DNA from 3 places in the Heyndrickxia sporothermodurans genome. Region 3 is predicted to be linked to each of the others. Evidence: riboswitches for the same ligand, from Rfam matches in the RefSeq annotation. Region 3 holds a riboswitch; each other region holds the start of a gene.
What was found. A riboswitch is a leader RNA that binds a small molecule or an ion and turns the genes downstream of it on or off. The one in region 3 is predicted to bind S-adenosylmethionine.

Region 1 (7,929 bases), on a different contig from region 3:
AAAAAGCAACACAAGGTAATATTATGGTTAATGGAATTAATTTAAGTAAGTTGAAAAATAGCCGAATTCCATATTTTCGCAGACAAATAGGAGTCGTTTTCCAAGATTTTAAATTGCTGCCAACATTAACGGTTTTTGAAAATGTTGCTTTCGCAATGGAAGTAATCGAGGAACAACCAAAGCAAATCAAACAACGGGTGATGGAAGTTCTTAATTTAGTCGGATTGAAGCATAAAGCAAGAATGCTTCCAACAGAGCTTTCCGGTGGGGAGCAGCAGCGTGTATCGATTGCACGATCCATTGTAAATACACCAAAGGTTGTAATTGCGGACGAGCCTACGGGAAATCTTGACCCAGAAACGTCATGGGAAATTATGAACATTTTAGAAGAAATTAATACACGAGGGACAACTGTGGTAATGGCAACACATAATCGTGAAATCGTTAATACGATTAGACATCGAGTTATCGCTATAGAAGGCGGTCGCATTGTCCGTGACGAGCAACGGGGGGATTACGGATATGAAAGCTAGAACAGTTAGAAGACACCTTCGCGAAAGCTTCAAGAGTCTAGGGCGTAATGGATGGATGATGTTTGCTTCTGCAAGTGCGGTAACTATCACATTATTGCTAGTGGGCGTTTTCTTTGTCATTATGATGAATATGAATAAAATTGCTTCCGATATCGAGCATGATGTCGAAGTTAGAGTTCATATCGATTTAACAGCGAAACAACAAGATCAAGAAGCTCTTAAAAATAAAATAGAGAACTTAAGCCAAGTTAAATCAGTTGAATTTTCTTCTAAAGAGAATGAACTTCAAAATTTAATAAATAGTATGGGGAATGACATGAAGTTATTCGAACAAAACAATCCCCTCTATGATGTATTTATTGTAAAAACAAAGAAGCCGACAGATACGCCGGCAGTAGCGAAACAAATCGAATCTTTCCCCCATGTCGAATCTGCAAAATATGGTGAGGGGAAAGTAGAGAAACTGTTTAATGTGTTAAAAATAAGCCGTAATGTGGGATTAGTATTAGTTATTGGTTTATTATTTACCGCGATGTTTTTAATCTCGAATACAATTAAAATTACGATTTTTGCTAGACGTAAAGAAATTGAGATTATGAAATTAGTAGGTGCAACAAACTGGTTTATTCGATGGCCATTTATTATGGAAGGCCTTTGGTTAGGGATTCTCGGATCAATTTTACCGATTCTTATTATCACATTCGGATACTATTACATGCATAGTTTCTTAGCACCAAAATTAGAAAGTAATATGATTCAAATTTTAAACTATAATCCATTTGTGTTTGAAATTACAGGCATACTCCTATTAATGGGTATTTTAATTGGTATTTGGGGAAGTACAATGTCCATTCGCCGATTCTTAAAAATTTAAACATATAACCGAGGTAGTGCTGCTACCTCGGCCATCCATACATATACATATAAAATTTCTTAAGGGGGAAAAACATTGAAAAAAAAGTCATTGCTTTCGGTTACTTTAGCATCAGTACTTGGTTTTGGCGGTTTATTTGCTTATCAATCCGATGCCTTTGCATCCAAACTATCGAATTTACAAGATCAGCAAAAAGATGTGCAAAATAAACAGTCAAATATTCACTCAAATATTAAACAAAAAGAGAACAAGATTGATGAAATTAAAGGAAAACAAAACAATCTTGAAAGTGAATTGGAAACATTAGATGTAAATATCGCAGATACAGATGAAAAAATACAAGAAAAGCAGCAACAAATTGATGTAGCTAAAAGGGAAATAGAAAAGCTGAAATCCGAAATTAATGCATTAAAAAAGCGAATCAAGGAACGAAATGAACTGTTGGACAAACGTGCCCGTACAATGCAAACAAATGGTGGGGGCTCAGTAAATTATTTAGATGTTATATTAGGTGCGGACAGCATTGCGGATTTACTTGACCGTGTATCCGCCGTTACTACATTAGTCAATGCAGATAAGCAAATCATTGATGAACAAAAAAGAGATCAAGCGGAGTTAGAAAAGAAGCAAGCAGATGTAACAAAAAAACTAAATAATCTTCAAGAAATGCAACAAAAGTTACAAGCGATGAAAGCTGAATTAAATCAACAAAAATCAAGAAAAAATGTGATATTGAAAGAACTTGGAAAACAAAAGAAAAAACTAGAACATGATAAAATGTCTTTAGAGGAAGAAAATGCAATCCTTTCTGCACAAAAATCCGCGATCGAAAAAGCGATTCAATTAGAAAAGGATCGTATTGCAGAAGAGCAACGTGCCGCAGCAGAAGCAGCAGCTGCACAGAAACAACAAAGCTCATATAGTACAAACGGCAGCGGGAATAGTGGAAACAGTAGTAATAGTGTAAATAGCGTGAGCAGTGGCGGAGGAAAATCTTCCGGAACACCAGCTGTTTCATCCGGAACATTTACACGTCCGGCACAAGGCTATGTTTCTTCTGAATTTGGTAGACGCTCTTTCGATGCAGATGGATTCCATTCAGGAATAGATATTGCTAAGGGAGGAACAGTTCCTATCGTGGCTGCCGGTGATGGAGTAGTAACTCGTTCATATTTTTCTTCAAGTTACGGAAATTGCATCTTCATTACCCATTCTGTTAACGGAAAAATTTATACGACAGTTTATGCACATATGAGTTCTCGTACCATTGGTGAAAATGCAACAGTACGAAAAGGACAAGTCATTGGTTATATGGGAAGCACTGGACAAGCCTATGGCCAACATTTACATTTTGAATTCTATATCGGACCATGGACAGCATCCCATTCAAATGCTGTAAACCCTAGAAACTATATTAATTTTTAAATGAAAGGACCACTTTATGTGGTTCTTTTTTTTGCGGAATTATTGTTATCTGATTGTTGCATGTAAATAATTAGTATTTGTATTTATGATGTTAGAAATTAAAATATGTGTTATGATACAGTGGAATAAGTTTCCGCTATTTCTCAAATAGGTAATTATTTAATTACGATAGTTTCGGACATACTGTACGAAACTATCGTAACAAAAAGAAATAACGTATCTTGTTAAAGGAGTTCAAGATGACAATTATTACTATTTTATTGGCATTTTTTTTTATTTTAAACTTTATTTTATCGGGTGCCGTCATCTTTCTAGAACGGCGAAACATAGGTGCAACATGGGCTTGGCTGTTAGTTTTGTTGTTTATTCCTGTAGCAGGATTCATTATTTATTTAGTTTTTGGACAAAACTTGAGCAGAAGAAGAATCTTTTATTGGAAAGATCAGGAGAAAATTGGAATAAAGGAAATCGCCCATCGTCAAATTGAACTGTTAAGAAATAATTCTTTCCCCTTTCATGATGAGCGGACTGTGCAATATAAAGAATTAGTTTATATGCTTCTAGTTAATGATGATGCGATTATGTCACATGATAATGAGGTAGAAATTTTTATTGATGGTGAGGACAAATTTCGCTCTTTATTTGAAGATATAAAGAGGGCAAACGATCACATTCATCTTGTTTATTACATCGTTCGAAATGACTCATTAGGTCAAAAGTTAGTTGAACTGCTTACTGAAAAGGCCAAGGAAGGGGTCAAAGTTCGTTTTTTATATGATGACATGGGTTCGCGAAAGCTTCCACGGAAATTTTTTAAAGAATTAATTGAAGCCGGTGGCGAGGTCGCGGCATTTTTTCCTGCAAAAATACCGATGCTGAATTTACGTGTCAATTTCCGAAATCACCGCAAACTTGCGATTATCGATGGTAGTATTGGCTATATCGGTGGATTTAATATTGGTGATGAGTATTTGGGGTTGGATAAAAAATTCGGTTATTGGCGGGATACCCATTTGAAAATAACGGGAAAAGCTGTTTATGCAATGCAAACACGTTTTGTATTAGATTGGAATCAAGCCTCGGCTAAAGAAATTCGTTATAAAGAAAGTTTTTTCCCCGATATACAATCTGTCGGCTACACAGATGTTCAGATTGTATCCAGTGGACCTGACTCAGAGTGGGAGCAAATTAAAAACGGTTATATTAAGATGATTAATGAGGCGAAAAAATACATATACATGCAAACTCCATATTTCATTCCAGATGATAGCCTATTGAATGCACTTAAAATCGCGATTTTATCTGGGGTGGATGTTCGTTTAATGATTCCGAACAAGCCTGATCATATGTTTGTTTATTGGGCTACATATTCCAATGTTGGGGAATTATTGAAAACAGGTGCAAAAGTATATATATACGAAAATGGATTCATTCATGCAAAAATGCTCGTAGTTGACGGGAAAATAGCAACAGTTGGTACTGCGAATATTGATAATCGAAGTTTCCGTTTAAACTTTGAAGTGAATGCCTTTTTGTATAGCCATCATCTTTCTAAAAGACTAGAATTGATTTATAAAGCAGATATGGAAAAATCAAGAGAATTAACATTAGAGGACTATTTGCAACGACCGAAATCGATTCGATTCAAGGAATCTGTCTCAAGATTATTGTCTCCAATTTTATAAAACAGCCAAATGATAGGGATAACCCTATCATTTTTTTGACAAAAATATAGATCGGGCGTACAATTTAAAATATTTAAAATTATCCTATAGTTAGAGGTGCTGGCAAAGTGGATCAATCATTTGAAACGAAAATCGTTCATCATTCATTAAAAAAGACCAATCATATTCGTAGTAAAACGACACCAATCTTTCAAACTTCTGCTTTTACTTTTAGTTCATTAGAAGAGCTTGAAGGTTTTTATCAAGGTGATGAATCTTACTTATATTCGAGAACGGGCAATCCAAACACGGATGAACTAGGACAAATGGTAGCAAACCTTGAAGGGGCACCAAGTGGGGTAGCTACTTCTTCGGGGCTATCAGCAATACTAGCTGGTCTGTTATCGGTTGTTTCATCTGGTGATCATATCGTTGCGGCTGAAGATATTTATGGTGGTACACACCATTTGTTAAAGGAAGAATTAAAAAATTTAGGAATTGAAACATCCTTTGTAAACTTTGCTGATCAAACTGCCATCCGAGATGCAATACTGGAAAATACAAAACTATTATATTCCGAAACGGTTACAAATCCCTTTTTACGTGTGGAACAGATTGATACACTAGTAAAACTAGGTAAGGATTATAATTTATATACAATGGTAGACAATACCTTTGCCACACCATATTTGCTAAATCCCTATCAGGAGGGCATCGATATTGTCGCTCATAGTGCGACGAAATATTTAGGCGGCCATAGCGATGTGACGGCGGGAGTTGTTGTTGGTTCCGAGGAATTAATGACGAAAGCACGTCAAAAAGTAGTGAATCTCGGAAGTAATTTAAGTTCTTTTGAAGCTTGGCTAACTTGTCGCGGCATAAAAACATTAGCATTACGGATGGAACGTCAATCCGCAAATGCGAAACAATTGGCAGACGCACTCTATCAAAATTCAAATATCAAAAAAGTCTATTATCCCACCGATCTTTCCAGTAAAGGAAATGGGGCAATTGTCACAATTGAATTAGCTGACACATGTGACATCCATCGATTCTTTTCATCGTTGGGCTGGGTGAAAATTGTACCTACGTTAGCCGGAGTTGAAACGACCGTATCCTATCCGTTAGGCACATCCCACCGAGCACTTTCACTCGAAGAACAGCAGAACATAGGAATCAACCAACAAGTTGTTCGTATTTCGATTGGAATTGAGGATGCTGAGGATATCATTAAGCAATTTGATGAAGCCATTAAAGCATCGGTTTAAATGATATCGCTTTTTCTGAAGGATTGTTACTTTTAACAAAGCGCAGAGTGGATTGGAGCGGAAGGAACCTGACTCCTGCGGGATATAGAGAAAAGGTCGAGACCCCACAGGCGCTAGCGCCGAGGAGGCTCGACTTCCTCCCCGCGGAAAGGAACGGTCACCGTCTATTCTTAGAAAAAATTTTTATAAAAAAAGGTTGACGAAGTAACAATTCGTCTACTATAATGCAAAACAAGAGCAATTTAAAATTTTCTAAAAAAACTAAATGAATCACTCTTATCGAGAGCGGCGGAGGGACTAGGCCCTTTGATGCCCGGCAACCTTCAAGCATTTTGCTTGAAAAGGTGCTAATTCCTACAGATCCTTTAAAGATCTGAAAGATAAGGGGAGGAACCTATTGATTAGCCCTCTTCTTATGAAGAGGGCTTTTTGCTTCCCTTCGTATATCCCACTTCAACGATCACACTTCAGGAATTTCTCGGCTCGCCTAGAGAAAAAATCAAAAACTTTGGAGGAATGTAAAATGACAAACGAACAATTTCAACCCGAAACATTATTACTACACGGAGGGCAAGAACCAGATCCAACAACAGGGTCACGTACAGTTCCTGTATATAAAACCACATCCTATGTATTTAAAGATACAGATCATGCACAAGGTTTATTTGCATTAGAACAGCAAGGATTCATTTATTCGCGAATCGGCAATCCAACTGTTGATGTGTTTGAACAGCGAATTGCCCTATTAGAAGGCGGAACTGCTGCTGTTGCATTGTCTTCAGGAATGGCTGCAATTGCTTTCTCCATTCTAAATATCGCTGGTGCAGGAGACGAAATCGTCGCTGCCGGAAATTTATACGGTGGAACATTTAATCTATTTTCTAATACCCTTCCGAAGTATGGAATTAACGTAAAATTCGTTGATGCAACAGACCCAGAAAATTTTAGAACCGCGATAACATCAAAAACAAAAGCAGTATTTGCTGAAATCATCGGTAACCCTAGCCTGCACGTTCTTGATGTAGAAGAAGTCGCGAAGGTTGCTCATGAAAATGGTGTTCCACTGATTATTGATAACACATTTGGTACTCCATACCTTTCAAACCCTATTAAATGGGGAGCAGATGTGGTCATCCATTCAGCTACAAAATGGATCGGCGGTCACGGAACAACGATTGGCGGTGTTGTAGTTGATGGTGGGAAATTCGACTGGAACAGTGACCGATTCCCGGATTTTAAAGAACCAGACCTAAGCTATCACGGTCTCCGTTATGGTGTTGATGTTCCACAAGCGGCGTTTGCAACAAAATTACGCGTACAAATTTTGCGAGATTTCGGTGCAAGTTTAAGTCCGGATAGTGCGTTCCTATTATTACAAGGTTTGGAAACATTACACTTGCGTGTACAAAAGCATGTTGAAAATGCGGGTAAAGTAGCACAATTTTTACAAAACCATCCTGCAGTTGCATGGGTTAATCATCCAAGTTTAGAAGAACATCCATCACATGAAAGAGCAGCTAAATACTTAAAAGGCGGCTTCGGATCGATTGTCAATTTCGGAATTAAAGGCGGCAGAGAAGCAGGGCGAAAAGTCATTGATAATATTCAATTATGGTCACACGTAGCGAATGTTGGAGATGCTAAATCTTTAATCATTCACCCAGCATCGACTACACATCAACAGTTAAGCGCCGAAGAATTAAAAGTTTCAGGTGTAACCGAAGAACTAATTCGCTTATCCGTCGGACTAGAAGCCGTTGAAGATCTCACAGCCGATCTGAACCAAGCCATTCTTAAAGCAACAAGTGTAACAGTTTAATCGAAGGTGTCAGGCACCGCATTTCCATAACTAGTAAATATGTGGTGCCGTTTATGATATGTATAAAATGCCTTCCCGATGAAGGAATTGAAGATTGGTAAAGGCAGGTGGGAGGTTGTAATGACAGTTATTAAAGTAGCATTGTTAGGTTTTGGAACGGTGGGTGAGGGTGTCTATAGTGCCATTCACTCACATCAAACACAGCTTAGAAAATTATTGGGAAAAGAAGTTGAGATTGTCGCGATTCTCATTCGTGATCAAACAAAAGAGAGAAAGATTGATGCGAATGTTCTTGTGACAACCAATTTTGAGGATATCATCAATATTCCGGATTTGGACGTGATAT
Region 2 (7,929 bases), on a different contig from region 3:
CTTTCCTTAACTGGGAATGTTAGGAGCTTTGTAAAGAGGACCGGGCTGGAATCTGTTGAAATCAACTACTCGGATCCTCTTTTTGAGGTTCATGAATCATTTGTTTTAATTGCCCCATCCTATGATGATGAAATTACAGATATCGTTAGTTCATTTCTTAACTATAAAAATAACCTCGACTATTTAGTTGGCTTTGTTGGCAGCGGTAATTTGAATTTTGATCATAATTATTGCTTTAACGCACGGGATTTAGCCCAAAAATATGATAAACCATTACTCTTTACATTTGAATTTAGCGGAACAGATGAAGATGTTATTTATTTTAAGAAGGAAGTGAAGCGACTTGCTAGCACCGGAATTAAGTAAAAAGGTCAAAGAGGATACGTATTTTACGCTTAACAATCTATTAAATTTGCCTAAAGATGGAAAAATCCAATTAGATAAAGATAAGGCAGCTGTTAAAGCATACTTTTTAGAATATGTTAATCCGAATACAGTATTCTTCCATTCATTGGACGAAAAGTTGGATTATTTAATTGAAAATGATTATATTAAATCCGATTTTCTAGATAAATACGATCGGAAGTTTGTCAAAAAAGTATTTAAAAGTATTTATAATAAAAAATTTCGTTTCCGTTCATTCATGGGTGCTTATAAGTTTTATTCCCAATATGCAATGAAAACCGATGACGGGAATCGATTTTTAGAAAGATATGAAGATCGCTTGGCCTTTAATGCACTTGCTTTAGCCGATGGGAATGAACAATTGGCACTTGACTTAGCAGACGAATTAATCAACCAGCGCTATCAACCTGCAACCCCTACGTTTTTAAATATTGGTAAAAAAAGAGCGGGGGAAATGGTTTCGTGTTTCCTCTTAACGGTTTCCGATGATATGAATTCGATTGGTAGAAGCATCAACTCTGCTTTGCAATTATCCAAATTAGGCGGAGGCGTTGGAATTAGTTTATCGAATCTTCGTGCGAATAATGATCCAATCAGAGGTGTATATGGACTTGCTGATGGAGTAGTTCCAGTGATGAAAATGTTTGAAGATGCCTTTTCCTATGCCAATCAAGGCGGAGCGAGAGATGGTGCAGGTGTTGTGTATTTAAATATCTTCCACCCTGACATCGTTGACTTCTTATCTGTTCGAAAAGAAAACGCTGATGAGAAAGTGCGGATCAAAACTTTATCACTTGGCCTCATCGTACCGGATAAATTCTATGAATTAATTAAAAACAATGATTATATGTATTTATTTTCACCGCACGATGTTGAAAAAGTTTACGGAAAACCATTTGCATATATAGACATTACGAAAGAATATGACAAAATGGTTGAAAATCCTAATATTCGTAAATCAAAAATCAAAGCGAGAGATTTAGAAACAGAAATAAGCAATCTTCAAAATGAAAGCGGCTATCCATACATCATTAATATCGATAATGTGAATCGCGCCAATCCTATTGACGGAACGATCATCATGTCTAATCTGTGTACGGAAATTTTTCAAGTGCAGAAGGATTCCATGATAAATAATGATCAAACTTTTGCTCAATTAGGGAATGATGTCAGCTGTAATTTAGGCTCAACGAATGTCACCAATCTCATGAGTTCACCTGACTTTGGAAAATCCGTACGCACGATGCTGCGTGCTTTAACATACGTAACCGATCATTCGAGTATTGATGTCGTGCCGTCTGTAAAAAATGGGAATGATATGTATCATTCAGTTGGCTTGGGAGCTATGAACTTGCACGGATTTTTAGCCAAAAATAAAATTTATTATGGATCTCCTGAAGCATTGGAATTTACGGATATTTATTTTATGCTATTAAACTATTGGACGCTCGTTGAAAGTAATGCAATTTCAATCGAAACGGGAAAAACGTTCTATGAGTTTGAAAAATCGAAATATGCAACAGGTGAATATTTTGACAAATATTTAAACGAACCGGATTTTGAATTTAAACATGAAAAAGTGAAAGAATTATTTAAAGATATTTTTATTCCACATCATAAGGACTGGCAACAATTAAAAGAATCAGTTATGGAATATGGAATATATAATGCCTATCGGCTTGCAACAGCGCCGACAGGATCGATTTCATATGTGAACGAGGCAACTGCCTCCATTCATCCAATTACTCAACGAATTGAGGAACGTACCGAAGGAAAGCGTGGAAAAGTGTATTATCCAGCACCATATTTAACGACTGAAACACTTCCTTACTATGAATCTGCCTATGATATCGATCAACGAAAAATAATTGATACGTATGCAACAGCACAAAAACATGTCGATCAAGGTTTAAGTATGACGCTGTTTATGAGATCTGAATTACCAGCTGGGATGTATGAATGGAAAAATAACAGTGAATATCCTACGAAGAAAACAACAAGAGATTTGAATATCTTGAGAAATTATGCGTGGAAAAAAGGCATTAAATCAGTTTATTACATCAGGACGTATACGGATGATGGAACTGAAGTAGGTGCGAACTATTGTGAATCTTGCAGTATTTAAGGGGGGAAAGACTTTAGATGGAATGGAATTATTATGATGCAATAAATTGGAATAATATTGAAGATATTATGGATAAAATGACCTATGAGAAATTGACAGAACAATTTTGGCTTTCGACACGTATGCCTGTGTCTAAAGATAAATCTGATTGGACGAAGCTTCCTGATCCTGAGAAACGTTTAGTAGAAAAGGTATTTGGCGGGCTAACGATGCTCGATACACTCCAATCGGAGAATGGCATTGATGCATTGCGGAAAGATGCAAAAACACAGCATGAAATCGCGGTACTTAATAATATTCAATTTATGGAATCCGAGCATGCGCGAAGCTATTCATCGATTTTCAGCACACTCAATACAAAAAAGGAAATTGAAGATATTTTTAGATGGGCGAGAGAAGATGATTTTCTTCAAACGAAAGCGCGTATCATTGATGAAATATATCAGAGCGGTACTCCGTTAGAGAAGAAAGTAGCCAGTGTCTTTTTAGAATCATTTTTATTTTATTCCGGATTTTACACACCATTATATTATTTAGGTAGAGCAAAATTAATCAACGTAGCAGAAGTCATCAAGCTAATTATCAGAGATGAATCGGCACATGGGGCCTATATTGGATATAAGTTTAAAATTGGTTTCGAGCAATTGACAGATTCGGAAAAAGAAGCGATGAAATCATGGACATACTCTTTGCTTTATAAATTGTATGAAAATGAAGTGAAGTACACAGAGTCCTTATATGACGAAGTGGGCTGGACGGAAGATGTCAAAGTTTTCCTTCGTTATAATGCCAATAAAGCATTAATGAATCTTGGTTTAGCACCACTATTCCCTGATACAGCAGATGATGTGAATCCGATTGTTATTAATGGATTATCTACCGGAACAACGAATCACGATTTCTTCTCAACAGTGGGAAATGGCTATTTACTGTCAGTTGTTGAGGATATGAAAGAATCAGATTATGACTATTAAACAGCTTAGCGATGGGGGCTTTTTGGGCAACCCATCGCTATTCTTTAGAAGTAGAGGAGAAAAACATGTCAACACAACAAATTAAGATTAAATATTTTGATGAAAAATTAATAAGAATCGATAAAATTGTCCAAGGTGACTGGTTAGATTTACGTGCAGCCAAAACTATCGAATTAAAAAAAGATGAATTCAAATTAATTCCACTCGGCGTTGCGATGGAGCTGCCCGAAGGATATGAAGCACATGTCGTACCTCGTTCAAGTACGTTCAAGAATTTTGGAATCATCCAAACGAATTCCATGGGAGTCATTGACGAATCTTATAAAGGTGACCAAGATCAATGGTTTTTCCCCGCATATGCACTAAGAGATACCGTAATTGAAATGAACGACCGCATTTGTCAGTTCAGAATTATGAAGAAAATGCCGACGGTAGAATTAGTTGAAGTCGAATCGCTTGGAAATGAAAACCGCGGTGGACATGGTTCTACTGGAACAAAATAATACATTTATCGAGGATGTTACATATTTTAATGACTAATATGTAATGTCCTTTTTTTATTTTAATTTTGAAAACCATGTACCTCAAAAACGCTGTATGAAGTACTTCATCTTTTAATTTTGAAAACCATGTACCTCAAAAACGCTGTATGAAGTACTTCTTGTTTTAATTTTGAAAACCATGTACCTCATAAATGCTGTATGAAGTACTTCTTGTTTTAATTTTGAAAACCATGTACCTCAAAAACGCTGTATGAATCACTTTTTCTTTTAATTTTGAAAAACATTGTACCTCATAAATGCAGTATGAAGTACTTCTTGTTTTAATTTTGAAAACCATGTACCTCATAAACGCAGTATGAAGCACTTCTTGTTTTAATTTTGAAAAACATGTACCTCATAAATGCAGTATGAAGTACTTCTTGTTTTAATTTTGAAAACCATGTACCTCATAAACGCTGTATGAAGTACTTCTTACTTTAATTTTGTTGATCAAGTTCCTCTTAAACATTATTGAAAACTCTACGACAAAACAAAACAGCCATAAAACCAGTAATCATACGGGTTCAAGGCTGTTTTTCCTCGTTTACAGCTAGCTTATTCTATTTAAATGTTAATCTTTCTAGGCATGCTATCTCAAATATTTTATCCATTCATGTTGACAAATTCCTCTCTAAACTGTATAGTAAACCCATAACTTAATATTTCGAATTTTCTTATCCAGAGAGGTGGAGGGACTGGCCCTTTGAAGCCTCGGCAGCGGACTTTTTTAAGTACTGTGCCAATTCCAGTAGCGTAAGGCTAGAAGATAAGAAGAGCAGGTAATGTATTCGTTTATACACCCCTCTTCTGTTTTCTAGAAGAGGGGTTTTTAATTTTAAAAATTATAAATGAGGTGATTTTATGTCAACGGTAAAAACAGACAATGAGCTTTTGAAGGCATTTGAGGTACTGCAAAAGAAGGAATGGGTTGATCTCACACATACTTTTGGCCCGAATTCCCCACATTTCTCAGCTTTTGACGATGCGGAGTTCACAACACTTTTCACCCATGATGACGGCTTTTTTGCACAAAGTTTCCAGTTCCCAGGTCAATATGGAACACATATCGATGCCCCGATACATTTCGTTCGCAATAAACGTTACTTAGAGGAGTTGGAGTTAAAGGAACTCGTTCTGCCTCTTATCGTAATTGATAAATCGAAGGAAGCGGAAGAAAATAATGACTATATATTATCAGTTGATGATGTCCTAAAGTTTGAAGAAGAGCATGGAAAAATTGAAGCAGGTACATTTGTAGCTTTACGTACTGACTGGGGAAAGCGTTGGCCAGATAAGGAGGCATTTGAGAATAAAGATGAAGAGGGAAATAGTCACACACCGGGATGGGGACTAGAAGCCTTAAAATTCTTATTTGAAGAAAGACAGATTAAAGCTGTTGGTCATGAAACATTTGATACAGATGCTGCTGTTGATTTCCACAAAAATGGTTCCCTTGTTGGTGAATACTATGTGCTTGAGCAAGATACATTTCAAGTAGAATTGTTGACGAACCTAGATAAGTTACCAGCCAAAGGAGCGGTTATTTTCAATATTAGTCCAAAGCCTGAAAAGGCAACAGGTTTTCCAGTCCGTTCATTTGCTATTTTGCCATAATGATAGATAAAAAAATACTTAAGGGAGAGAGAGTAAAATGACAAAAACATTAATTAAAGCTCCATTTAGAGCAGACCATGTGGGAAGTTTATTACGACCAGCAAGAATTCATAACGCCAGGAAGGATTTCCAAGAAGGGAATATTACAGCACAGGAACTCCATGAAATTGAAACTGACGAGATTAAAAAAGTTGTTGATAAACAAATTGAAGTCGGTCTGAAGGCAGTCACAGATGGAGAATTCCGTCGAAGATTTTGGCATACAGATTTTCTAGAGCATTTAAATGGTGTAGAAGGCTACATCCCAGAGCATGGCTTTAAATTTAAAGGGGAGGAAACCGAACGATACGATGTTCGGGTAGTTGGCAAAATCTCATTTAACCCACATCATCCACATATAAAAGACTTTATAGAATTTAACGAAATAGTTGGCGACCGTGCCATTGCAAAGCAAACGATCCCAAGTCCCAATCAATTATTTAATGCTGGTATTCGTAACTTAGAAGTTTATCCGGACATTGAAGAATATGCAAATGATATTATTCAAGCATATCGTGAGGCAATCAACGCCTTTTATGATGCCGGCTGCCGTTATCTTCAACTAGATGATGTCTACATTGCCGGTCTTAATGCTCCGGAAATCCCATTTAATGATAGCGGCTATTCTCGTGAAGAATTAATCGAATTGGCCTTACGCGTTGCAAATGGCGTACTCGAAGATAAACCGGAAGATCTAATAGTAACGACACATCTTTGCCGTGGTAACTACCGATCGAAATGGGCTTTTGAAGGAAGTTATGCAAAAATCGCGCCAACCTTATTTGCCAAGGAAAAAGTCAACGGATTTTTCTTAGAATATGATGACGATCGTTCGGGAGATTTCGAACCTTTGGAATACATTCCAAATGGCGGTCCCCAAGTCGTTCTGGGAGTCTTCACATCGAAGCATGGCACATTAGAAGAGAAGGAGACGATCAAAGCACGCGTGAAAGAAGCAACAAAATACGTACCATTAGAGCAATTATGTATTAGCCCGCAATGCGGTTTTGCCTCTACGCATCATGGGAATATTTTAACGGAAGAAGAGCAATGGGCGAAGTTGAAATATATTGTGGATCTTTCTAAAGAAATATGGGGTTAGGAAATACTTACTTAAATAAAGCAATTAGCAGATCAAATCGAATATGATTTGGTCTCTTATTTTCCACTAATATATCAACGATTATGGGATATTACTACTGTAATTAGAAAATTGTAGTCAACTTGTTGATTTTTTTTACTTATTGATGTCCTTTTGAGCAACCAAACATCATCAAAATAAGCGGATATTTTCCGGATAGCCAGCAGAATGGAGCTCAAATCGTGGTATATAAGCGGAATTTTTCCGATTAAGCAAAGAAAAATGACTTAATTTCACGTTTTTTGAGTGAATAGTCGGAATTTTTCTGTCTATTTAAGGTATTTTCAGTGCTATTTCTGAATTAAGAGAAATTTTTCCGCTTATTTATCAAACTCGATATACAATCCATCTAGGATGACATGCTTTTCACTCATCCGTAATGAATAATGTTTCGGTTTTAATACCATCATAAATATAGCAATAGCGATATTTAGAAGGACGTGAAAAAGTAATGACCGAACATAATATTCCGCTTACTGCTTCGGAAATGGGTTTTCTATGGACTCAATATATGAATGATAGTTTAGCTATTTGTGTCATGAAATATTTTAAAAATATTTGTGAGGATAAAGAAATCCATCCTCTTATCGAGAATTCCCTAAGTATAGCAGAAAACGACATCAACATTATTACGGAGATTTTTAAAAAAGAAAATTGCACAATACCAGTCGGTTTTACTGATGAAGATGTAAATGTAAATGCTCCGAGATTGTTTTCCGACGTATTTATTCTTATGTATATACAAAAATTAGAGATTGTTGCAATGGCGACTATTGGTATAGCAATAGGTGTTTCTGCACGTTCGGACGTAAGTGATTTTTTTAGAAATTTACTTGTTTCCGTTTCCGAATTACATGATAAGGCGAGAAAAGTTATGTTATCAAAAGGTGTATATGTCCGACCGCCGCATATACCAAGTCCGGATAAGGTTGATTATGTAAATAAACAAGGTTTTCTATTTGATTTTTTAGGTTCTCATAAACGACCATTAACAGCGATTGAAATTACACATCTTTACATCAACATTCAAACAAACGCAATGGGAAAAGCATTGATGGCCGGGTTTGCCCAAGTGTGTCACAATAAGGA
Region 3 (7,929 bases):
AATGGCAATGATGAGTGGAGGAAATTTGTAGATGAGGGAAACAAAAAAATTAAAGAAACGATTGATAAGAAAAATGGAAACTAAAGCAAGGGACTACTAAAACAAGGGACTACTAAAACAACGAAAAGCACACTCGATAGGAAGAGTGTGCTTCAATATGAATCTATTCACCATTCAATGCCAATTGAATCATCAACTCAATGGCGGTAGGGATCGCATCTTCATCAATATCGAATAAAGGATGGTGATGCGGGTATTTGCTTTTTTCACTTTGCATGCCTACATTAATGAAGGCACCTGTTTTTTCCTTTAAATAATACGAAAAATCTTCAGCCCCCATGGATGGTTCCATTGGTTCAAACGCTTCTTCACCGAATATATCTTGGATCACCTTTAACGCATATTCACATGCTTCAGGGTGATTGTACAATGGTGGTGTCCCTTCGATAAATTGATAGTGCCCCTTAGCCCCAAAGCTTGCACAAATGGACTCTGTTAATTGAGCTGTTTTTTTGTTCATTAGTTCAGCAGCCTCGAATGTCATTGCTCGAATCGTCCCTTGTAGTTTCACTTCAGACGGAATAACATTGTAGGAATTTCCGGCCTGCATTCCACCGAAAGAGATCACGCCGGCATGTAATGGATGTAAATTTCTGCTGACAATGGACTGAAAGGCTTGGATCAGATGTGTCGCGATATAAATTGGGTCCACTGCGTCTTGTGGTTGGCCACCGTGTCCGCCAACACCTTCAATCGTAATATCGAAATCATCACTGGAGGCCATGGCAAAGCCGGATGCAAAGCCAATTTTGCCTAGCGGAAGCCTTGACATTAAATGAATACCATAAATCACATCGACTCCATCTAATACTCCCTCCTTGACAAGCTGTTGTGCCCCACTTGGTGACGCTTCTTCGGAACTTTGAAAAATAAATACAATATTGTTTTTCACTTGGTCGGGATGGCTACTCATCCATTTCGCAACGGCGAGTAATATCGCTGTATGGCCATCGTGTCCGCAACCATGCATAACACCGGGAACGGTTGATATGTATGGCTTGTCACCCTCTTCGTAAAGAGGAAGAGCATCCATATCGGCTCTAAGTGCAACCGTCTTTTTTCCTTCGGTGCCTTTAAAATAGGCGATTACATTTGGTTCCGAGAAACGTGAATCGACGGGAATGCCGAACTCAGCTAATTTCTCCTTTACATAAGCGGCAGTTTCAAACTCCTGACCTGACAGTTCTGGATGCATATGAAAATGCCTGCGTTGTTCAATTGTCCAAGCTTTTAAGGCTGAATCTACTAGTTTTGTCTGTAACATGATGAACCCTCCGAAATTCTTTATTGAGTATTTAATTAGACATAAGGTGCAATTCTTCCTGTTTCATGGATATTATTTTAAAACGGTCCATAATGAATTGCTTGGGCGATGAGTAGGAATACGACACTGATTCCGATCTCGATAAAAATAAATGGCAGTACCCATTTGAACCATTTCGTAAATGGAATGCCCGCGATAGCAAGGCCGGCAATTAATACCCCTGCCGTTGGAAAAATAGAGTTGGTGATGCCATCCCCGAGCTGAAATGCCAATACGGCTGTCTGTCTAGTTACACCAACTAAGTCAGATAGCGGAGCCATGATAGGCATCGTAAGCGCGGCTTGTCCACTTCCAGATGGAACAAGAAAGTTAAGGAAAAGCTGGACAAAAAACATTCCTACTGCGTTTAATGCGGGTGATAACTGACTTAAAAGGGAAGAAGCATAATACAAAACGGAATCCATTAATTTTCCATCTTGGAATACAACGAGAATGGCTTGTGCGAAACCGATAATTAATGCGCCACCAATTACTTCCTTTGCTCCATCCATAAAGCTATCCGCCATTTTGTTTGGATTTAATTTTCCAATGATTCCGATGAGGATACCGAACAATAGGAACAAACCGGCGATTTCTGTAATATACCAACCGAATTTTAAAACCCCTGTAATCAATACAACAAAGTTAAGTAAGAAAACAGTAAGGACCCACTTATGGCGAGTTTCTAACTTTACATCAGATGCAATTGTGTTTCCTTTTTGGAAGTTTCCTAGGAACCGTAGTTCAGGCTGTGCTTTAACTTTTTTGGCATAGCGGTAAACGAATAGGACTCCTGCGATATAAAATGTAGCAAGCAATGCCAGTCGGAGGCCAATGCCTGAGAATGTTGGTAATTCTGCAATGCTTTGTGCGACCCCAACATTAAATGGATTCATTATGGCACTCATAAATCCAATATTTGCTCCGAGAGAAACAATCGCAAATCCGACCATTGCATCGAATCCTAAGGCTATTGCCAGTGGGGTGATAATCGCTATATAGATGATAGTTTCCTCTGCCATACCCATTAAGGTCCCACCTGCTGCAAAGAACAACATAAGAACAGGAATAAGTAGCAGTTCACGATTGGCGAGCTTTTTTGAAATCGTCAGTATCAATGCATCAAGAGCACCTGTCGCCTTTAAAATACCGAAAGAACCACCGACCATTAATACGAAAAAGATTATTCCAGCACCTTGAATCATTCCCGTATGAATACTAGTGAATATTTTAAAAAAGCCAACCGGAGACGAGTCCGTCAAATGAAACGAATCAGGAACAACGATCGTTCGGCCATCCTTATCTACTCGATCATATTCCCCCGCAGGTACAATGTATGTTAATACAGCAGCAATAATAATCACGAAGAAAATAAGGACAAAAGCATTGATATTTCTAACGTTCTTCTCCTGATCTTGAGGAGGGGACTGATTTTTTGGTTTAAATTGAAGAAGAGTGTTGGGCATTTTGTAAACTCCTTTTTAAATAATTGATATGAATTTTTATACAACCAATTGTAATATATATTCATTGGTTATGCAAGAATAGTTTAATATTTTTGTATTACCAAAGAAAGCCTATCACTCTTATTCAAAAAAAGTATTGACAATTAATGATTAATTTTATAGTATTAAGTAAATTTTAAATTGAATAACTTATCCAGAGAGACTGAGGGACAGGCCCGATGACGTCCAGCAACCTTCTATATATGAAAGGTGCTAATTCCTGCAGAATGTTATCATTCTGAAAGATAAGGTTTAGATAGACGCTAACCACTTTCGGATGATTGTGGTTTTTTTTATTGTCTAGCGCAACCAACCTGAAAGAACATTTGCTTGTCGGGGCTAAGCAAGGCGCTTACGCTTTTCGTATTGGTTTTTGAAAGGGGAAAACAACATGCTTGTACTAGAAGATATCCATAAATCGTATGGAAAAGAGAATAAGGTTCATGCATTAAAAGGAATTAATTTGAAAGTAGAGAAAGGGGAAATCTTTGGGGTTGTAGGATTTAGTGGTGCTGGAAAAAGTACTCTCATCCGTTGTGTGAATTTATTAGAACGACCTACTGCTGGAAAAGTGTTAATCAATGGTGTGGATCTCTTATCCCTACAACCAAGTGAATTACGAAAACAACGAAAGAAAATCGGGATGATTTTTCAGCAATATAATTTATTGCATTCGAAAACCATTTTCCGCAATGTGGCAATGCCGCTCATTTTAGAAGGGAAACCGAAGGATGAAATTCAGAGGAAAGTCACTCAATTATTATCCTTTGTCGGGTTAGAGGATCACATGGATAAATATCCCGAACAACTATCTGGAGGGCAGAAGCAGAGGGTTGGAATCGCAAGGGCGTTGGCAACTGATCCCGATATTCTTCTTTGTGATGAAGCAACATCAGCCCTTGATCCGAATACGACGGAGGCCGTACTGGAGTTATTACGAAAGGTACGTGATGAATTAGGCATTACCATTTTAATGATCACCCATGAAATGAATGTAATACGCGATGTCTGTGATAAGGTAGCTGTCATTGAAAGAGGAATCATTGTTGAACAAGGCTCGGTAATCGACGTGTTTACTGAACCAAAAACGGCTATTGCAAGAAGCTTTGTGCGTACTGTTTTGAATGATACGATTCCTAAATCAGTACAAAAGCTGATTGAAGAAAGCAGCCAAGCGAACCCGCATGGCATTTATCGGATTATTTTTAAAGGTGCATCAACGAGTACACCATTGTTATCAAATACGGCTAAACAGTTTTCAATCGATTTGAATGTTCTTCATGGAATGGTAACGGAGCTCCAAGGGAAACCTTTTGGAAATTTAATTGTAGAACTAAAAGGAGATGCGGATGAAATCCATCGTGCCGTCCATTACATACAAGAGCATGATGCAGTAATTAAGGAGGTGACAGAAGATGGCTTTTGATTGGAGCTGGTTCTGGCCGGAATTTTTGACAGCTATAAATCAAACCTTCTATATGGTAATAGTCGGATTAATTATTTCGATTATTATTGGTTTGCCCATCGGGGTTGTGTTAGTTATTACAAGAGAAAATGGGATTCTTGAGAACAAAATTATTTTCAATATTCTTAATGTCATCATCAATATTTTTCGTTCCGTACCGTTCATTATCCTAGTCGTGGCCATTATCCCCTTCACCCGATTAGTGGTCGGAACGTCGATTGGGACGACGGCAGCAATTGTCCCACTTGTTCTCTATACAGCGTTTTATATCGGTCGATTAGTTGAAAACTCTTTACTAGAAGTGGATCACGGTACCATCGAATTAGCACAAGCGATGGGTGCAACACCGTGGCAAATTATCTGGAGATTTCTACTTCCCGAAGCCCGAAGCTCGTTAGTTCTAGCCTTAACGATTGCGACCATTGGATTAATTGGTGCTTCAGCTATGGCAGGAGCTGTTGGTGGTGGAGGAATCGGTGATTTAGCGATTACGTACGGATATAACCAGTTTAAGACCGAAGTAATGATTATTACCGTCGTCACACTAATCATTTTGGTTCAACTCGTTCAATCACTAGGAAATATTATTGCGAAAAAGTTAAGACGAAAATAAACCACATCAACGATTGTAAAAGGTCATTCTTTTTATAATAAAAAACTACATGGAGGAATCAGGAGTATGAAAAAACTAGCAATTATTTTACTCGGCTTACTAATTATTCTCGCCGGGTGTGGATCAAACAGTAGTTCAGGAAAAAGCGGGGACAGCAAAACAGTGAAAGTAGGTACATCGTCAGCAGAAGTTCCAACATGGAATCTCGTTAAAAAACTGGCAAAAGATAAAGGAATCAATATTCAAATTGTAAAATTTGATGATTATGTTCAGCCTAATCTCGCTTTAGACAGTGGAGAAATTGATATTAATGCATTTCAAACCGTCGTCTATTTTGATAGCTTCAAAAAGGATCGTAAATTAGATTTATCCGCAATCGGGACGACTAGCATTTGGCCAATGGGAATGTACTCTAAAAAAATTAAAGACATTAATGAAATCAAAAATGGGGACCAAATTATCATCCCGAAAGACCCTACGAATCTAGGAAGAGCCCTCTTGCTTATGCAAAAAGCTGGTCTTATTAAATTAAAAGATGGCTTTACTGGCGCCGGCGGAGTAGAAAATGTTGTTGATAATCCTAAGAATCTTAAAATTACACCGGTTGATGCAGGACAAACAGCTCGTGGCTTAGACGATGCAACAGCATCAATTATCAACTGTGATATGGCTATCAATGCCGGATTAAATCCTTCCAAGGACCCGATATTTGGTGAAGATGCCAGCAATAAAGCCTATGTAAATATTATTGCTGCCCAAACGAAACGCAAAAATGATAAGACTTTACAACAAATTGTGGATATTTATCACGATGACGAGGTGACAAGCTTCATCAAAGATCATTTCAAAGGTGCGGCAGTTCCGGTTGTTAAACCAGTTTCTTATTTAGATGACTATAAACAAAACTAAAATGATACGATGGGCTGTTTATTTCTATTAAACAGCCCTTATCTATTGATCGTTAGGAGATTACGAGATGAAACAGGAATCCTTTTTTGATGTCGCAGTTATCGGTGCCGGAACGATGGGAATGGCTGCGGGTGCTTTTTTAGCTAAGCAACAGGTAAAGACTTTACTGATTGATGCCTTTGATCCACCCCATCATCATGGCAGTCACCACGGAGGGACACGGATGATCCGTCATGCATACGGTGAAGGCCGGCAGTATGTGTCCTTAGTTCAACGAGCCCAGCAATTGTGGACCGAGTTAGAAGAGCAGAGTGGGTATAAAATATTTGAAAAAACGGGCGTGCTAGGATTGGGACCGAAAGATTCGGTATTCCTTCATGAAACCATCGAAGCAGCAAAGAAGTATAATCTGCAACTGGAAGTCTTATCCGGAAACGAAATTAAAGAAAAATGGCCCGAAATTCACCTTCCTGAACACTATATTGGTTGTCTTGAAAAAGAATCAGGACTTGTCTATAGTGAAAAGGCTATTCAGGCATATAAAGAAATGGCTTTAGAAAACGGAGCCAAACTTGTCACGAATTCGCCTGTCCTTGAAATCGAAATGGATAATGAAAATGGGATTAAGATGATTACAGCTGATGAGGAATTCTACGCAAAAAAAATCATCGTAACAGTAGGTGCATGGGCATCGAAGCTTTTGCCAAATCTAAAGCTTCCGATTCAACCCGTACGGAAAGTAGTAAGTTGGTTTAAAACACCAAAAGGCAAATTTGATATTGGCCATTTCCCATCCTTTTACGTAGATGATGTCGATAAAATGTTCTATGGTTTTCCAAATATTGATGGCACGGGAATCAAGTTGGGAAGAACAGACGGCGGGCAACCGATCGACCCTGATCAACATTCTCAAAATTTTGGAGCCTATGAATCGGATGAAGGGGAGCTTCGAGATTTTCTGCAAACTTATCTTCCTGAAGCAAATGGATCGCTAGTCGAAGGAAGGACTTGCTTAATGACCCAATCCAGTGATCATCATTTTATTATCGACACACTCCCTGAAAATGATCAGGTCATTCTGGCATGTGGATTTTCTGGACATGGTTTTAAATTTGCGAGTGTCATGGGTGAAGTGCTCAGTCAGTTAGCTGTGAATGGGAAAACGGAGCATGATATTTCATTGTTTGCTTTGAATCGATAGTTTTGAAAAGGACAAGGGAGTTGGAAGAGAACCGGTGATTTTTACTGAAGAAATGAAATTTTTCAGCCATGAAGAAAATAGGTTATTTTATTTAAAATGACTAAACTTTTTAGAGGATAGCTGCTTGCTATCCTTTTTAGTTGTTTTAAACATATTTGTCCCTCTGTTTGAGAAATTCCCATTACAATGGTAAAATAGTTGTATAAAAAGAGGACTTTTGGAGGTGTTTCTAGGCTTGAAAAGAAAACCAACTGTTATAAAATTGGCTGGAAAGTACCAAAAGGAAAAGTTTGAAAATTGGGCATTTACGAAGGATGAACCATCCAAAGGAATTAATAAAGCAAGAGAAGCTATGCACCTAGCGCAAAGGAATATGAGAACTAATAACTCACCACAGAAAACGCGTATAGGAAACAAAGGATGATAAAAATGCATTTGTTACCAATAACCGGTGTAAATAAACAAATTATAGAGCATTTCTCTTGTTTATTATCTGAATATAAAGCACAGCAGGAAAAGCTTAGGCGGGATCATGAGAAAATTAATCATTTTCTAACAGAAGAAGCATACATGCATCATATACATCAACTTATTAGAACCTACTTACTTTTAAACGACAAGAAAAATAAGGTAATTGGGTTCTTTTCTTTATATAATGAAGAAATTCTAATTAGTAATAAACTAATGAAACGATTTAAATATAAAAAATTTATTATATATAAACCAAAGGACAATGATATTTTTCCGGCTATACGTCTTCATCAGTTTGCTATTGATAATCAATATCAAGGGAAGATGGTAAAAGGTATGAAATATAGTGACATATTAATAGGGTATGTATTTGAAATGGTTAGAGAAGTAGCAGAAAAATCA

Region 1: linked by a shared signal. The riboswitch ahead of B5V89_RS01125 (O-acetylhomoserine aminocarboxypropyltransferase/cysteine synthase family protein) and the one ahead of B5V89_RS12575 (methionine ABC transporter ATP-binding protein) in region 3 are both predicted to bind S-adenosylmethionine.
Region 2: linked by a shared signal. The riboswitch ahead of B5V89_RS19415 (cyclase family protein) and the one ahead of B5V89_RS12575 (methionine ABC transporter ATP-binding protein) in region 3 are both predicted to bind S-adenosylmethionine.

Annotation. Positions count from the first base shown of each region.
Region 1 is NZ_NAZB01000007.1:14,095-22,023, reverse strand. It holds gene ftsE (cell division ATP-binding protein FtsE) at 1-533, shown strand, start outside; gene ftsX (permease-like cell division protein FtsX) at 523-1,407, shown strand; gene B5V89_RS01140 (murein hydrolase activator EnvC family protein) at 1,483-2,832, shown strand; gene cls (cardiolipin synthase) at 3,072-4,517, shown strand; gene B5V89_RS01130 (trans-sulfuration enzyme family protein) at 4,625-5,764, shown strand; SAM riboswitch class I at 6,038-6,151, shown strand; gene B5V89_RS01125 (O-acetylhomoserine aminocarboxypropyltransferase/cysteine synthase family protein) at 6,288-7,583, shown strand; gene B5V89_RS01120 (homoserine dehydrogenase) at 7,704-7,929, shown strand, end outside.
Region 2 is NZ_NAZB01000085.1:4,942-12,870, forward strand. It holds gene nrdI (class Ib ribonucleoside-diphosphate reductase assembly flavoprotein NrdI) at 1-366, shown strand, start outside; gene nrdE (class 1b ribonucleoside-diphosphate reductase subunit alpha) at 344-2,530, shown strand; gene nrdF (class 1b ribonucleoside-diphosphate reductase subunit beta) at 2,548-3,504, shown strand; gene B5V89_RS19410 (dUTP diphosphatase) at 3,570-4,007, shown strand; SAM riboswitch class I at 4,718-4,819, shown strand; gene B5V89_RS19415 (cyclase family protein) at 4,908-5,660, shown strand; gene B5V89_RS19420 (5-methyltetrahydropteroyltriglutamate--homocysteine S-methyltransferase) at 5,698-6,801, shown strand; gene B5V89_RS19425 (DUF3231 family protein) at 7,292-7,929, shown strand, end outside.
Region 3 is NZ_NAZB01000026.1:28,766-36,694, forward strand. It holds gene B5V89_RS12560 (vWA domain-containing protein) at 1-84, shown strand, start outside; gene B5V89_RS12565 (M20 metallopeptidase family protein) at 164-1,324, opposite strand; gene B5V89_RS12570 (YfcC family protein) at 1,402-2,829, opposite strand; SAM riboswitch class I at 3,016-3,120, shown strand; gene B5V89_RS12575 (methionine ABC transporter ATP-binding protein) at 3,260-4,294, shown strand; gene B5V89_RS12580 (methionine ABC transporter permease) at 4,284-4,946, shown strand; gene B5V89_RS12585 (MetQ/NlpA family ABC transporter substrate-binding protein) at 5,013-5,855, shown strand; gene solA (N-methyl-L-tryptophan oxidase) at 5,923-7,056, shown strand; gene B5V89_RS12595 (hypothetical protein) at 7,292-7,480, shown strand; gene B5V89_RS12600 (hypothetical protein) at 7,486-7,929, shown strand, end outside.